4 regions of the Yersinia fenwicki genome follow, and region 3 is predicted to be linked to each of the others. Evidence: predicted binding sites of a transcription regulator. Region 3 holds the regulator's gene; each other region holds the start of a gene.

Region 1 (3,684 bases), 2.0 Mb from region 3:
ATCTGAACGCATGCGTAACATGATGGGTTGGGTTTCCGGGTCGCCAAAGCGGCAGTTGAATTCGATAACCTTTGGTTGCCCATCGGCGGAGATCATCAATCCTGCGTAAAGAAAACCGGTATAAACATTACCTTCTGCCGCCATACCACGTACGGTGGGCCAGATAACCTGATCCATAACTCGCTGATGGACTTCATCCGTGACAACAGGTGCCGGAGAGTAAGCGCCCATACCGCCGGTATTCGGGCCAGTATCACCATCACCAACGCGCTTATGATCCTGGCTGGTGGCCATTGGTAACACGTTTTCACCATCAACCATCACAATAAAGCTGGCTTCTTCACCATCGAGGAACTCTTCCACCACGATACGATGGCCGGCATTACCAAATGCATTGCCAGCGAGCATGTCATGAACTGCGGTTTCTGCCTCTTCCAGCGTCATTGCCACAATCACACCTTTACCGGCAGCCAGTCCATCAGCTTTAATCACGATTGGTGCACCAATTTTGCGCACATAAGCTAAAGCGGGCTCCACCTCGGTGAAATTCTGGTAAAACGCGGTTGGAATATTATGGCGCGCCAGGAAATCTTTGGTGAAAGCTTTAGAACCTTCCAATTGGGCTGCGGCTTGCGTTGGGCCAAAGATAGTCAGGCCCGCTGCGCGGAAGGCATCAACCACGCCGATGACGAGTGGTGCTTCTGGGCCGACGATAGTTAGACCAATATCGTGGCTTTGCGCAAATGCCAGTAAACCAGCAATGTCGGTGGCGGCGATATCGACATTTTCTAGTGTGGGTTCCAGGGCCGTACCAGCATTACCCGGTGCAACATAAATTTTATCGGCTAAAGGTGACTGTGCTGCTTTCCAGCCCAGCGCATGTTCCCGTCCGCCATTGCCAATAATCAAAATATTCATCTGATGACTCCGTTAAGCGGGTTAATTAATGGCGGAAATGGCGCATATCGGTAAAGATCATGGCGATACCATGCTCATCAGCCGCAGCAATGACTTCATCGTCACGAATAGAACCACCTGGTTGGATGACACAGGTGATCCCGACCGCTGCCGCGGCATCAATACCGTCGCGGAATGGGAAGAAAGCATCAGAAGCCATGGCAGACCCTGCCACTTCTAAACCTTCATCTGCCGCTTTGATACCGGCTATCTTGGCTGAGTAAACGCGGCTCATCTGGCCTGCGCCTATGCCGATAGTCATATTGTCGCGCGCATAAACAATGGCATTAGATTTAACGAACTTGGCGACATTCCAGCAGAACAACGCATCACGCAGCTCTTGTGCGGTCGGCTGGCGTTGAGACACCACACGTAAATCCGCCTCAGTCACCATACCTAAATCGCGGTCTTGCACTAACAAACCACCATTAACACGTTTGAAATCCAAGCCGGCAGAGCGCCCTTGCCACTGACCACAAGTCAGAACACGCACATTCTGTTTGGCGGCTAACAGCGCCAAAGCTTCAGTACTGACAGATGGGGCAATAATCACTTCGACAAATTGACGGCTGATAATGGCGCTGGCGGTTTCGGCATCCAACTCACGGTTAAACGCGATAATGCCGCCGAAAGCTGACGTTGGGTCAGTTTTATAGGCTTTGTCATAGGCGGCCAGCAGAGAGTCAGCAATCGCCACGCCACATGGGTTGGCATGTTTAACTATCACACAAGCAGGTTCGCTAAATTCTTTCACACATTCAAGTGCGGCATCGGTATCAGCAATATTGTTATAAGAGAGGGCCTTGCCTTGTAATTGCTGTGCGGTAGCTACTGATGCTTCTTTCACATCTTCTTCTATATAGAAGGCGGCTTGCTGGTGGCTATTCTCACCGTAACGCATATCTTGTTTCTTTATATAGTTAAAATTCAGGGTGCGAGGGAAGCGGCCAGATGGCTGTTCGGTATCACCATGATAAGGTGGTACCAATGCGCCGAAGTAGTTGGCAATCATGCTGTCGTAAGCGGCGGTGTGTTCGAAAGCTTTGATAGCCAGGTTGAAACGGGTTGGGTATGTCAATGAACCGTCATTCTCGTCCAGCTCGGCAATAATTGCTGGATAGTCGCTACTCTTAACGACAATGGCGACATCTTTATGATTCTTGGCCGCAGAGCGCACCATGGTTGGGCCACCGATATCGATATTCTCAACGGCGTCTTCCAATGAGCAATCCGGGTGGGCCACGGTTTGGGCGAATGGATATAAATTTACGGCTACAATATCAATTGGCTGAATATCATGTTGAGCCATGATTCCGTCATCCTGGCCGCGACGGCCTAAAATGCCGCCATGTACTTTGGGATGCAAAGTCTTAACGCGCCCGTCCATCATTTCCGGGAAGCCGGTGTAGTCAGACACTTCGGTGACAGGCAGACCTGCATCAGCCAGCAGGCGGGCAGTCCCGCCGGTGGAAAGTAACTCGATACCACGTTGTGAAAGTGCAGTGGCGAATTCGATGATGCCGGCTTTGTCAGATACACTGAGCAGAGCGCGGCGGATTGGGCGGCGTTGTTGCATGGTTTTATCCCTTGGCTTTGGAGTCGCAGTTGTTCTTCGCAATCAATCAATAGAGCGTTACGTGAATCTCTTCTATCTATATAAAGAGAAAAACAGATTCAGATAACATCCCAATAGCGAGAAATGCCAGCCAGTGGCAACTTTTATGTGAGACGGCCCCCTCGACAGCATCAAAATACGCTTTATCGCGGGCTGTATTGCCTCATTTTATAAAAACCACTTCATCTCATCGATATTTTGCACGCGAGGTCACTCTTTTTCGACGCGGGGAATTGTAGCGAAAACGATTGCGTGATGCTCGTCAATTTTGAGAACAGTTTCAATCTGTGGATAAGTTTGTGCACAACAGGGTATAAGGAGGGGTTTTGCTGTGGAATGCAGCAAACAGTCATTTTTATTGAAATTAGCGGTTGCGGGCGGCTGAGAACTCCCTATAATGCGCATCCATCGAGACGGCACACAACGAATCAAGTAGTTAAGTGACCGGCAAAGAGAACAGAGAAATTCAACAAAATTAAATGTTGACTCTGAATGAGGAAAGCGTAATATGCGCACCTCGCGTTACCAACCAAGTGTTGCTAACGCACTGCTCTTTAACAATTTATCAGACAATCTGTGTGGGCACTCGCAAGACGATATCGAAGCCTGTTTCGGCAGGCAGAAGAAATATCAAAGTCTTGAAGAGTGACCAAAGCAGTACACATTTGAACTTCGGTTCGAATGCATATTTGCAGAAAGTAATCTTTGAGCATCGCTATGTTAACTCATAGCAAATCAAACAAATCTTAAATTGAAGAGTTTGATCATGGCTCAGATTGAACGCTGGCGGCAGGCCTAACACATGCAAGTCGAGCGGTAACACAAGAGAGCTTGCTCTCTGGGTGACGAGCGGCGGACGGGTGAGTAATGTCTGGGAAACTGCCTGATGGAGGGGGATAACTACTGGAAACGGTAGCTAATACCGCATAACGTCTACGGACCAAAGTGGGGGACCTTCGGGCCTCACGCCATCGGATGTGCCCAGATGGGATTAGCTAGTAGGTGGGGTAATGGCTCACCTAGGCGACGATCCCTAGCTGGTCTGAGAGGATGACCAGCCACACTGGAACTGAGACACGGTCCAGACTCCTACGGGAGGCAGCAGTGGGGAA
Region 2 (3,684 bases), 1.5 Mb from region 3:
GCGTTCAAAGCCGCGTTCACGGATCACCGCGTCCAGCGCTTGTAGCGTACGGTAGTCTGGGCGTTTCATCGGAGTCATCTCTCCAAATATTAAGTTAATACCGCACTATGCCACATTTTGATCATTTATCTACGTTGGAATGCCATAGGGCTCGCCACAAATAAACCAACATGACTGTGATCCAGCTAAAATTAACCATCACATGAGTTGGCTTTATTGCGACGTTTTATCACTTATATGCTCTATAATGACGTCAGGTTTTCTTTCACATCAAGGCGTGAACTTACCATGACTCAGGATGAACTTAAAAAAGCAGTGGGCTGGGCAGCATTACAGTATGTCAAACCTGGCACTATCGTTGGGGTCGGTACTGGCTCAACTGCGGCACATTTTATCGATGCTCTCGCTTCCATCAAAGGCCAGATCGAGGGAGCTGTCTCTAGCTCTGATGCCTCTACCGCTAAACTGAAAAGTTATGGCATTCAGGTGTTTGATTGCAACGAAGTCGACGAGTTGGACATTTATGTCGATGGAGCTGATGAAATTAACGGCCAAATGCAGATGATTAAAGGCGGCGGCGCGGCTCTGACCCGCGAGAAAATCATTGCGGCCATTGCACGTAAATTTATCTGTATTGCCGATGCTTCCAAGCAGGTTGATGTGCTGGGTAAATTTCCGCTGCCGGTCGAGGTTATCCCGATGGCGCGTTCTTATGTCGCTCGCGAACTGGTGAAATTAGGCGGATTACCTGAATATCGCCAGAATGTTTTGACTGATAACGGCAATGTTATTTTGGATGTCCATAATCTGACTATTTTGGATGCCATTGCGCTTGAAAATAAAATTAATAATATTGCCGGTGTTGTCACTGTGGGGTTATTTGCCAATCGAGGTGCTGATGTTGCACTAATTGGCACTGCTGATGGTGTTAAAACCGTAGAACTCAAGTGATCAGCTAATCTGTATTCAGGATGAGGTTTGGTTGCTTCATCCTGATAATTTTTGCTTTTAAATATCTTTTCTTAAAATGGTTAAATTTAGTGATATATATCACATTTTCTCATTTCATTTTCTTAACCTGCCATTAACTCACTTTCTGCTGGTTTTTTATTCCGTAAATTAACATTTTCACTGTTTGTTATGCTGATAGCCAGGCAATCGTTTGTATTGCTGCCGGCGAAATATTTGTTATGTTGACTGGGTGCTGACCGGATTCATTCGATATCGGCAGCCACATCTGAAGTCTGAAAATAGGGTCGGGGACATGGCAAAAGTATCACTGGAGAAAGACAGAATTAAGTTTCTGTTAGTGGAAGGGGTGCACCAGAGCACGGTTGATAATCTGCGTGCAGCCGGTTATAGCAATATTGAATATCATAAAGGTGCCTTAGACACCGAATCACTGAAAGAATCTATTCGTGATGCCCACTTCATCGGCATTCGATCGCGCACGCATCTGTCCGAAGAAGTCTTTGCAGCCGCAGAAAAGTTGGTTGCAGTAGGTTGTTTCTGTATCGGTACCAATCAGGTTGATTTAAAAGCGGCGACTAAACGTGGTGTGCCGGTATTCAATGCACCTTTCTCCAATACCCGTTCGGTAGCCGAAATGGTACTGGGCGAGTTATTGCTGATGTTTCGCGGTATACCATCCGCCAATGCCAAAGCGCACCGTGGCGAGTGGAACAAACTAGCAGTCGGTTCCTATGAAGCCCGCGGTAAAAAACTGGGCATTATCGGCTATGGCCATATCGGGACTCAGTTAGGTATTTTGGCTGAAAGTGTCGGCATGAAAGTATTCTTCTATGACATTGAAAATAAACTGTCGCTGGGGAATGCACAGCAGGTACGTCATCTGTCTGACTTGCTGAATATGAGTGATGTGATTAGCTTGCATGTGCCAGAGAACCACTCCACCAAAAATATGATTGGCTCTGAGCAGTTGGCTCTGATGAAACCGGGCGCGATGTTGATCAATGCCTCACGCGGAACGGTGGTTGATATCCCAGCACTTTGTGATGCGCTGGCAAGCAATCATTTGGCGGGGGCGGCAATCGATGTTTTCCCTGAAGAACCAGCGTCCAATAAAGACCCGTTCAATTCACCATTATGCGAGTTTGATAATGTGCTATTGACCCCGCATATTGGTGGTTCAACCCAAGAAGCGCAGGAAAATATCGGTGATGAAGTCGCTGGTAAACTGGCGAAGTATTCCGACAACGGCTCTACGCTGTCTGCGGTTAACTTCCCGGAAGTTTCTCTGCCAGCTCACGGTGATAACACTCGCCGCCTGCTGCATATCCATGAGAACCGCCCAGGCATCCTGACTAGCATCAACAAAATCTTTGCTGAGCAGAACGTCAACATTGCCGCACAGTATTTGCAAACCAGCGCTGATATTGGTTATGTCGTTATCGACGTTGAGACTGATGATGCGGAAAACGCAGAAAAAGCCTTACAGGCAATGAAAGCGATTCCGGGGACTATCCGCTCGCGCCTATTGTACTAATATTTATTGTATTGGTAGCGTGGATAGTAACTGACAACCCGGTATCTGCTGATGCTGGGTTTTTTGTTATTTTTTATACCGTTGCGTAGGCCTTCTCACCACCGCCACACCTTTGTCGGTGTCACAATCTCTGGTAACGGCACATCCCAATGTTCACTCGGTAAGTGCTCTACCTGCTGACAATCATGAGCTAAACCAATAGGATAGGGGCCACTCTGCTGCCAGTTTTGCAACGTACGGTCATAGAATCCGCCCCCCATACCTAAACGTTGTCCATCTTCATCAAACGCCACCAGCGGCGTTATCACTACATCCAGTCGTTTCAATGGCAAGACATCGCGCACATCTAATTGAGGCTCCAGAATGTTCAGGCGATTACGAATGAGCTGGCTATCAGGACGATAGTGGAGAAACAACAAATGGCCGGAGCAGAAAGGATGAAGTACCGGCAGATAAATCTGTTTTTTCTGCTGCCACAGTAATTCGATAACAGGGGCCGTATCTAACTCACCATCGAAAGAGAGAAATAGTGCAATAGTAGTAGCTTGCTGAATTTTATCGTGGGAAGCGATTTGTTTCGCGGCCAGATTGGCAGATTGTTGTTGTTGCTCAGGAGTCAAAAGACGCCGACGCTCACGGATTTCACTGCGAATTTTTTGCCGCTGAAGGGCATACTGCGGATTTAGAGGCATGTTATTGACTTAAAGAAGAAAACTGCCTGTATCAAAACGAACGTGATAACCGTAAATACGTATTACACGATAAGAAAGGGATCTCCGAGATGCCGCCGCAGGCTGTAACCCTTGAACCCATGGTTCAAGGTGAACGCAGCGTCGCAACCTTAAGGCTTCTCGGCGGACCGAGCATGCGCACCAGTTACGGAGGCACTACATTCTGTTGGTATTAAATATCGGCTCAGGGGACTGACCCGCTGACGAACACCTCAGAGAAATTCTTTACTCACTGCTGAATCTATCATTCAACAGAGATTTATTCAAACTGTGCATCCTGACGTTCAGAGATGCGACCCTGTTCAAGCAATGCCTGTTCAATGGTCTGTTGTAACATCCGAATACGTTGCTCCATATTGGATGCATAGTCACGGGTTTTCAACCTTTCCTGAGCTAATTCGTGACATACGTTCAATGCCGCGATGAAAACTAACTGCTCAGTATTGG
Region 3 (3,684 bases):
TTGCGTGATGCGGCACCGGTTAAGCGCGCTGAATTAGAAAGTGGTGATTTAGTTTTCTTCAATATTGCTAATCGCGGTGTTGCTGATCATGTCGGCGTTTATTTGGGCAACGGTAAATTTATTCAGTCACCACGCACCGGTGAAGAAATTCGTATCAGCATGCTAGATAACGACTACTGGCAAGATCATTATGTCGGTGCGCGTCGTGTTGTGACGCCGAAAACTATCCGCTAAGCCAAACCTCGCACCCGGTAGCCCTATCGGGTGCTTATAGAGCAGCCAAACTCCAAACAGCCAATATCCCATCAAATGGTGTGGTTATACCTGTCATTCCTGTTAAAAGTTGTTAAGATTAATACCCATAATAAAACTACAACAATTATGATTTTAACCGCTCCTCACCACATCTTAGTGAGCTAACGTTCGGATTTGAAGAGCAAACACCCTGAGCAACCCCGAAAGGAGAGAGCTATGTCTTTTGAATTACCGGCATTACCTTATGCACAAAATGCACTGGAACCCCACATTTCTGCTGAAACGCTTGAATACCATTACGGCAAGCACCACAACACCTATGTAGTAAATCTCAATAACCTGATCAAGGATACTGAGTTTGCAGGTAAATCCTTGGAAGAGATTGTCAAAACCTCCAGTGGCGGTATTTTTAACAATGCAGCTCAAGTCTGGAACCACACCTTTTACTGGCACTGTTTGTCACCTAATGGCGGTGGCGAACCCACCGGAAAAGTCGCCGATGCCATTAATCGATCTTTTGGATCTTTTGCTGAATTTAAAGAGCAATTTACTGATGCAGCGGTGAAAAACTTTGGTGCGGGCTGGACTTGGCTGGTCAAGAAAGCGGATGGCACGTTAGCTATTGTCAGCACATCAAATGCGGCAACACCGCTGACGACAACTGATAAGCCATTGTTAACCGTAGATGTGTGGGAGCACGCTTACTATATTGATTATCGTAATGCGCGACCAAAATATCTGGAGAATTTCTGGGCATTGGTGAATTGGTCTTTTGTTGAGAAAAACTTAGCCTGAAAAGACGAGAAGCAAAAGACGCCGTGTAATCACATTACCAGCAGAAATAATTAAGGGCGGGTTAACCGCCCTACTTATCACTTCACACCGGCACGCGGCTTAATTAATTCATGACCGCTACGAAGCTAAAGGCAATAATCATCGCCAGCGCACCAACAGTCGTAATCAGCGACATTTTCAAATTGGTATCCATAAGAACTCCTCAGTCGGTTAATTTTTATACTCGTTATACTTCAAGTCGCATGTGCGTCGGCTAGGTTCACTCACTCGAATTATTTAAAGTATAGTAAGGTAAAGGCACATAGTTAGTGCGTTAAATTATTTTCCCACAGTTAAGAAAAAAAATCTTGTCCTCATTACGCACTTTATAACATTGATTACCTCTTCCACTTTTCCTTCAGATCAGCCAAAATTCGCAGTTCATAACTGTATGCCGACTAATAACGTCTAATAAATACACTCAGACGACCATCTGACTTAGCTCTCCAGCCTACTATATTGTTTCTGTCTGAGCGGTGTTCGAGTCATGCAGGCAAACGATTAACATAATACTTACCTGCTGTAACAGGTGAGCTTAGGAGTCATTCTTTTTATGGCAACGATTAAAGATGTGGCCAAACACGCGGGTGTGTCTACTACCACCGTTTCGCACGTTATCAACAAAACTCGTTTCGTCGCCGAAAACACCAAGGCTGCCGTGTGGGCGGCTATTAAAGAACTGCATTATTCGCCGAGTGCTGTGGCGCGCAGTTTGAAAGTTAATCATACTAAATCAATTGGCTTATTGGCGACATCCAGTGAAGCCCCCTATTTCGCTGAAGTGATCGAAGCGGTTGAAAATAGCTGTTATAGCAAAGGTTACACGCTGATTTTGTGTAACTCTCATAATAATCTGGATAAACAAAAAGCCTATTTGGCGATGCTGGCACAAAAGCGTGTTGATGGCTTATTGGTGATGTGTTCTGAATATCCGGAACAGTTACTGGGAATGTTAGAGGATTATCGCAATATTCCGATGGTAGTGATGGATTGGGGAACCGCCCGTGGCGATTTTACCGACTCGATTATTGATAACGCATTCGAAGGCGGTTATTTAGCTGGCCGTTATCTTATTGAGCGTGGTCACCGCGATATCGGGGCTATCCCCGGCCAGTTATCGCGTAATACCGGTGGCGGTCGCCATCAGGGCTTCCTAAAAGCATTAGAGGAGGCCAATATCACCCTGCGAGAAGAATGGGTAGTTCAAGGTGATTTTGAGCCAGAATCCGGCTATAAAGCCATGCATCAAATTCTGACACAAAAGCATCGTCCGACTGCTGTGTTCTGTGGTGGCGATATTATGGCAATGGGTGCGATATGCGCCGCAGATGAATTAGGCTTGCGTGTGCCACAAGATATTTCAGTGATCGGGTATGACAATGTGCGTAATGCCCGCTATTTCTCACCGGCGTTGACCACCATTCATCAGCCGAAAGAGCGATTGGGTGAAACGGCTTTTGCTATGTTACTCGACAGAATTATCAGCAAACGTGAAGACCCTCAAACGATTGAGGTACATCCTAAGCTGGTCGAACGCCGCTCTGTTGCTGATGGTCCATTCCGCGATTATCGCCGCTAAATACTTAGTCTGCCGGTAGCGCACTGTTACCGGCTGCTAATTCTGCCAAATCTCATCATCTGTGCCCTTATCATCTCTTAACCACTCATCATTTAACGTGACACTGTCACCCAAATATTCCAGCATCCAGGCTAGAGCTGGGGAATGGTTATTCTGCTCCCACGTCAAGCAACATGGGCTAGCAGGTAATGGTTCCGCGAGTGTTAGTGCCACCAGTTTCCCTTGTGCAATCAGGGGCGACACCATATGAGCGGGTACCATTCCAATACATAACCCCTCACACAAACAGTCTATGCCCGGTGCCCAATCCGGCGCCACTAATCGCTGCTGGTTATCCAACGTCCATGCATCTCGTTTCGGCAAATTTCGTGCAGTATCCTCTAAACAAAGAGAGGGATAAGGCCGCAACTGATCGTCATTGAGTGGCCCGGTTAGCTGCGCTAAAGGATGATTAACACTCACGACACAATGCCAGGTCAGAAAACCCATGTCGCGAAAGACAAACCGCCCGCCAACAGGGATGGCACGAGTCGCACCAATGGCCATATCCGCTTGCCCATCCACTAGCGCATCCCAAACACCGTTAAAGACTTCATAGCGCACCCGCAATTCAATATCGGGAAAATGACGATAAAAATCCAACACTAAACGGCGGCTCCGCTGAGGTTTGACGATCTTATCGACCACGATATTTAATTGCCCACGCCAGCCATTCGCCACTTGTTGACATTGACGACGTGTGTCATTCATTTTTTTGATAACATCACGCGATTCTTTAATAAAAACTTTACCTGCTTCGGTCAATTCTACATCGCGATGGCGTCGCGCAAATAGTGGCACCGCCAACCACTCCTCCAATTGGCGCACGGTATAACTTATCGCAGACGGTACGCGATGTAATTCTTGCGCAGCAGCACTGAAACTCCCGGTGCGTGCAACGGCATCCACTACATCCAATGAGTATTCTGACCACATGGTTTGGCACTTCCTTTAGACGGAACATTTGATATCAATTT
Region 4 (3,684 bases), 1.1 Mb from region 3:
CAATAGACACCAATTTCACGAACACGGCGCGCCACCAGTTGGGTGTATTGCGAGCCGAAATCGAGGATAATAATGCGATGTTTATGGATATTTTTTGTCATGTGCGGCGTATTCCAAATATTAAAATAAAAAATAGTCATCTGATGGCTAGCACCAGATGACTAATTAACTTGTTATTAGCCCATGCGGTAGTTTGGTGACTCTTTGGTAATCGTCACATCATGAACATGGCTTTCTTGAATGCCTGCACCGCTGATCCGGACAAATTCAGCTTTAGTACGCAATTCATTGATAGTGCCACAGCCGGTCAGCCCCATACAGGAACGCAGGCCACCCATTTGTTGATGCACAATCTCTTTCAACAGACCTTTGTATGCCACACGCCCTTCGATACCTTCTGGTACCAATTTATCGGCCGCATTATCGGTTTGGAAGTAGCGATCTGAAGAGCCTTTGGACATCGCACCCAGTGAACCCATACCGCGGTAAGATTTGAATGAACGACCTTGATACAGTTCGATTTCGCCCGGAGACTCTTCAGTCCCTGCCAGCATAGAACCGACCATGACACATGAAGCACCCGCCGCAATGGCTTTAGCAATATCGCCAGAGAAACGAATACCACCATCGGCAATAACCGGAATACCAGTACCTTCCAGCGCTTCGACCGCATCAGCAATCGCAGTAATCTGTGGAACACCGACACCAGTCACAATACGTGTAGTACAGATTGAACCAGGGCCGATACCGACTTTAACTGCGCTGACACCGGCATCAGCCAAGGCTTTAGCCCCTGCACCTGTTGCGACGTTACCGCCAACAATTTGCAGATTAGGATATTTAGCGCGCGTTTCACGAATGCGCTGTAAAACGCCTTCGGAATGACCATGAGATGAGTCGATAAGTAAAACATCAACACCAGCAGCGACCAGAGCATCGATACGCTCTTCATTGCCCGCACCGGCACCGACAGCAGCACCAACGCGCAGGCGGCCATGCTCGTCTTTACAAGCGTTTGGCTTACGCTCTGCTTTTTGGAAATCTTTCACGGTAATCATGCCGCGCAAATGGAAGCTATCGTCAACGACTAAAGCTTTCTCGACACGTTTTTCATGCATTTTTTGCAGCACAACTTCGCGGGCTTCGCCTTCTTTGACCGTCACCAAACGCTCTTTCGGTGTCATCACCGCTGTCACGGGTTGGTCCAGATCAGTTACAAAGCGAACATCACGGCCGGTAATGATCCCAACCAGCTCGTAATCTTCGGTCACTACCGGATAACCGGCGAAACCGTTACGGGCGGTCAGTTCTTTAACCTGGCGGAGAGTAGTGGTAGGGGTAACAGTCTGTGGCTCAGTTACAACGCCACTTTCGTGTTTTTTCACGCGGCTGACTTCTTCAGCCTGACGCTCAATGGACATATTTTTGTGGATAAAACCTAAACCGCCCTCTTGTGCCAGTGCAATGGCTAGACGAGCTTCGGTTACGGTATCCATTGCTGCGGACAGCATAGGGATATTCAGGCGGATAGTTGCAGTCAGTTGAGTACCAAGTTCTGCCGTATTAGGCAAGACTGTGGAGTGGGCTGGAACCAGGAGAACGTCGTCAAATGTTAGAGCTTCTTTCGCGATACGTAGCATGGGCAATATCTCACCAAGGTGAATGTAAAAAGATAAAATATTGCCGTGGCATTATACAGAGCGTAATCGGTTGCCTCCAGCACTTTCTCACTATTTTTCTTGCCAAGCGGTTTGAGGCAGGTAATATCGATCAATTAAGTGCTTGTTTTAAAATTTGAACCAGGTCACATGTCACAATCTTCCGCGTCATCAATTTTTACTGTCAGCCGCCTTAATCAGACGGTGCGACAACTGCTGGAAATGGAAATGGGCCAAATTTGGCTCACTGCCGAGATTTCCAATTTCTCTCAGCCTTCGTCGGGTCACTGGTATTTCACCTTAAAAGACGATCGGGCGCAGGTGCGTTGCGCGATGTTTCGTAACACCAATCGTCGTACCACTTTTCGCCCACAAAATGGCCAACAAGTGTTGGTCAGAGCATCGATTACCCTGTATGAACCGCGTGGTGACTACCAATTAATTGCCGAAAGTATGCAACCTGCTGGCGACGGATTACTACAACAGCAATTTGAGCAGCTTAAACAGCAACTGGCCGCTGAAGGGCTTTTCGACCAAAGCCACAAGCAACTTCTACCTAGCCCAGCCAAACAGGTGGGGGTGATAACCTCATCCAGTGGCGCTGCTCTGCACGATGTTTTGCACGTTTTGCAACGCCGCGATCCTTCGCTTCCAGTTATTATTTACCCCACAGCAGTGCAAGGTGCTGATGCTCCATTGCAGATAGTCCGAGCCATTCAACTGGCGAATCTGCGGGGAGAATGTGATGTGTTGATCGTCGGGAGAGGTGGCGGCTCGTTGGAAGACTTGTGGAGTTTTAATGACGAGCGGGTTGCCCGCGCTATTTTTAACAGCCGAATTCCTATTGTCAGTGCAGTCGGCCATGAAACCGATGTCACTATCGCCGACTTCGTTGCCGATTTACGCGCCCCAACCCCGTCAGCCGCCGCCGAGCTGGTCAGCCGCAACCAAATAGAGTTGGTCCGGCAAATTCAGGGGCAGCAGCAGCGTATGGAAATGGCGATGGATTATTATCTGGCGCAGCGCAACCAGCAATTCACCCGCCTTGAGCATCGGCTGCAACAGCAACATCCGCATTTGCGATTGGCTCGTCAGCAAACACTGCTGTTAAAGTTACAACGCCGCCTGGAAGATAGCGCGCAAAACCAAATTCGCCTATTAGGCCGACGCACTGAGCGGCTGCAACAACGGCTGGTTCAAGCTCAACCGCAAGGGCAGATCCATCGTTATAATCAGCGGGTACAACAGCAGGAGTATCGCTTGCGCCAGGCATTAGAGCGCCAGTTGAATGGCTATCGTCAGCGTTTTGGCATCGCCTGCTCACAATTGGAAGCGGTCAGCCCATTGGCTACCCTAGCCCGCGGCTACAGCGTAACGCAGACCCCAGAGGGCAGCTTACTCAAAACCACGAAACAAGTGCATACCGGCGACAAGCTAACCACACGACTACAAGATGGCTGGGTGGAAAGTGAAATAACTCAAATCAAGGTGGCAAAAAAGCCCCGCCAGCGTAAAGTCGCTAACTAAGCGCCGTTATTATTGCTACAGCCAATAGACCTGCCGATTGGTATTAGGCCATCGGCAGATAACTAAAACGAATGCGGCTTTTTGAAATCAGTCCATGCCCATTCTGGCAAAAATAATCAACAGCTCCACACGCTTTCAACACCTGTAGCGGTTTAGCGCAATCAGGGCATTCAGCCTGCTGCTGATAGTTGCCATGACAACTAGAACAATGAAAGTGGCCACTTACTTCCGTCATTTTTTTCTGACAAACCGGACATAGCGCATCCATAAATTCTCTCCCAGCTGTTAATGAAAACTTACATCACACCCAGTGAACGTAAAAAGTAAATCCCCAGCGCGGTAGTGAAAAATGAACCGACGGTCGTTATCGCGATGATATTTGCGGCCAGCGTAGCATTTCCTCCCATCGCGCGGGTCATGACATAACTACCTGCGGCAGTTGGTGTCGCGGAAAATAGAAAAATAATACCTAACGTTGCACCACGGAACCCCATTAGCA

The links. Region 3 encodes PurR, which represses purine synthesis genes. Its sites were predicted from a motif close to CANGCAAACGTTTGCNTG; they were not measured.
Region 1: purH (bifunctional phosphoribosylaminoimidazolecarboxamide formyltransferase/IMP cyclohydrolase) is a predicted target of PurR. The motif match lies at 2,810-2,827, and genes of this name have one in related genera.
Region 2: serA (phosphoglycerate dehydrogenase) is a predicted target of PurR. The motif match lies at 1,152-1,169, and genes of this name have one in related genera.
Region 4: guaB (IMP dehydrogenase) is a predicted target of PurR. The motif match lies at 1,700-1,717, and genes of this name have one in related genera.

Annotation. Positions count from the first base shown of each region.
Region 1 covers NZ_CP170755.1:4,300,761-4,304,444, reverse strand. The annotation lists gene purD (phosphoribosylamine--glycine ligase) at 1-918, opposite strand, end outside; gene purH (bifunctional phosphoribosylaminoimidazolecarboxamide formyltransferase/IMP cyclohydrolase) at 944-2,533, opposite strand; rRNA gene ACF3VQ_RS19470 (16S ribosomal RNA) at 3,321-3,684, shown strand, end outside.
Region 2 covers NZ_CP170755.1:861,793-865,476, forward strand. The annotation lists gene ACF3VQ_RS03930 (LysR family transcriptional regulator ArgP) at 1-69, opposite strand, end outside; gene rpiA (ribose-5-phosphate isomerase RpiA) at 289-951, shown strand; gene serA (phosphoglycerate dehydrogenase) at 1,265-2,506, shown strand; gene ACF3VQ_RS03945 (5-formyltetrahydrofolate cyclo-ligase) at 2,602-3,198, opposite strand; RNA gene ssrS (6S RNA) at 3,276-3,459, opposite strand; gene zapA (cell division protein ZapA) at 3,497-3,684, opposite strand, start outside.
Region 3 covers NZ_CP170755.1:2,332,410-2,336,093, forward strand. The annotation lists gene ACF3VQ_RS10755 (C40 family peptidase) at 1-234, shown strand, start outside; gene sodB (superoxide dismutase [Fe]) at 472-1,050, shown strand; gene ACF3VQ_RS10765 (YnhF family membrane protein) at 1,154-1,243, opposite strand; gene purR (HTH-type transcriptional repressor PurR) at 1,643-2,668, shown strand; gene punR (DNA-binding transcriptional activator PunR) at 2,705-3,643, opposite strand.
Region 4 covers NZ_CP170755.1:1,211,677-1,215,360, reverse strand. The annotation lists gene guaA (glutamine-hydrolyzing GMP synthase) at 1-101, opposite strand, end outside; gene guaB (IMP dehydrogenase) at 177-1,640, opposite strand; gene xseA (exodeoxyribonuclease VII large subunit) at 1,809-3,185, shown strand; gene ACF3VQ_RS05610 (zinc ribbon domain-containing protein) at 3,229-3,453, opposite strand; gene ACF3VQ_RS05605 (AEC family transporter) at 3,482-3,684, opposite strand, start outside.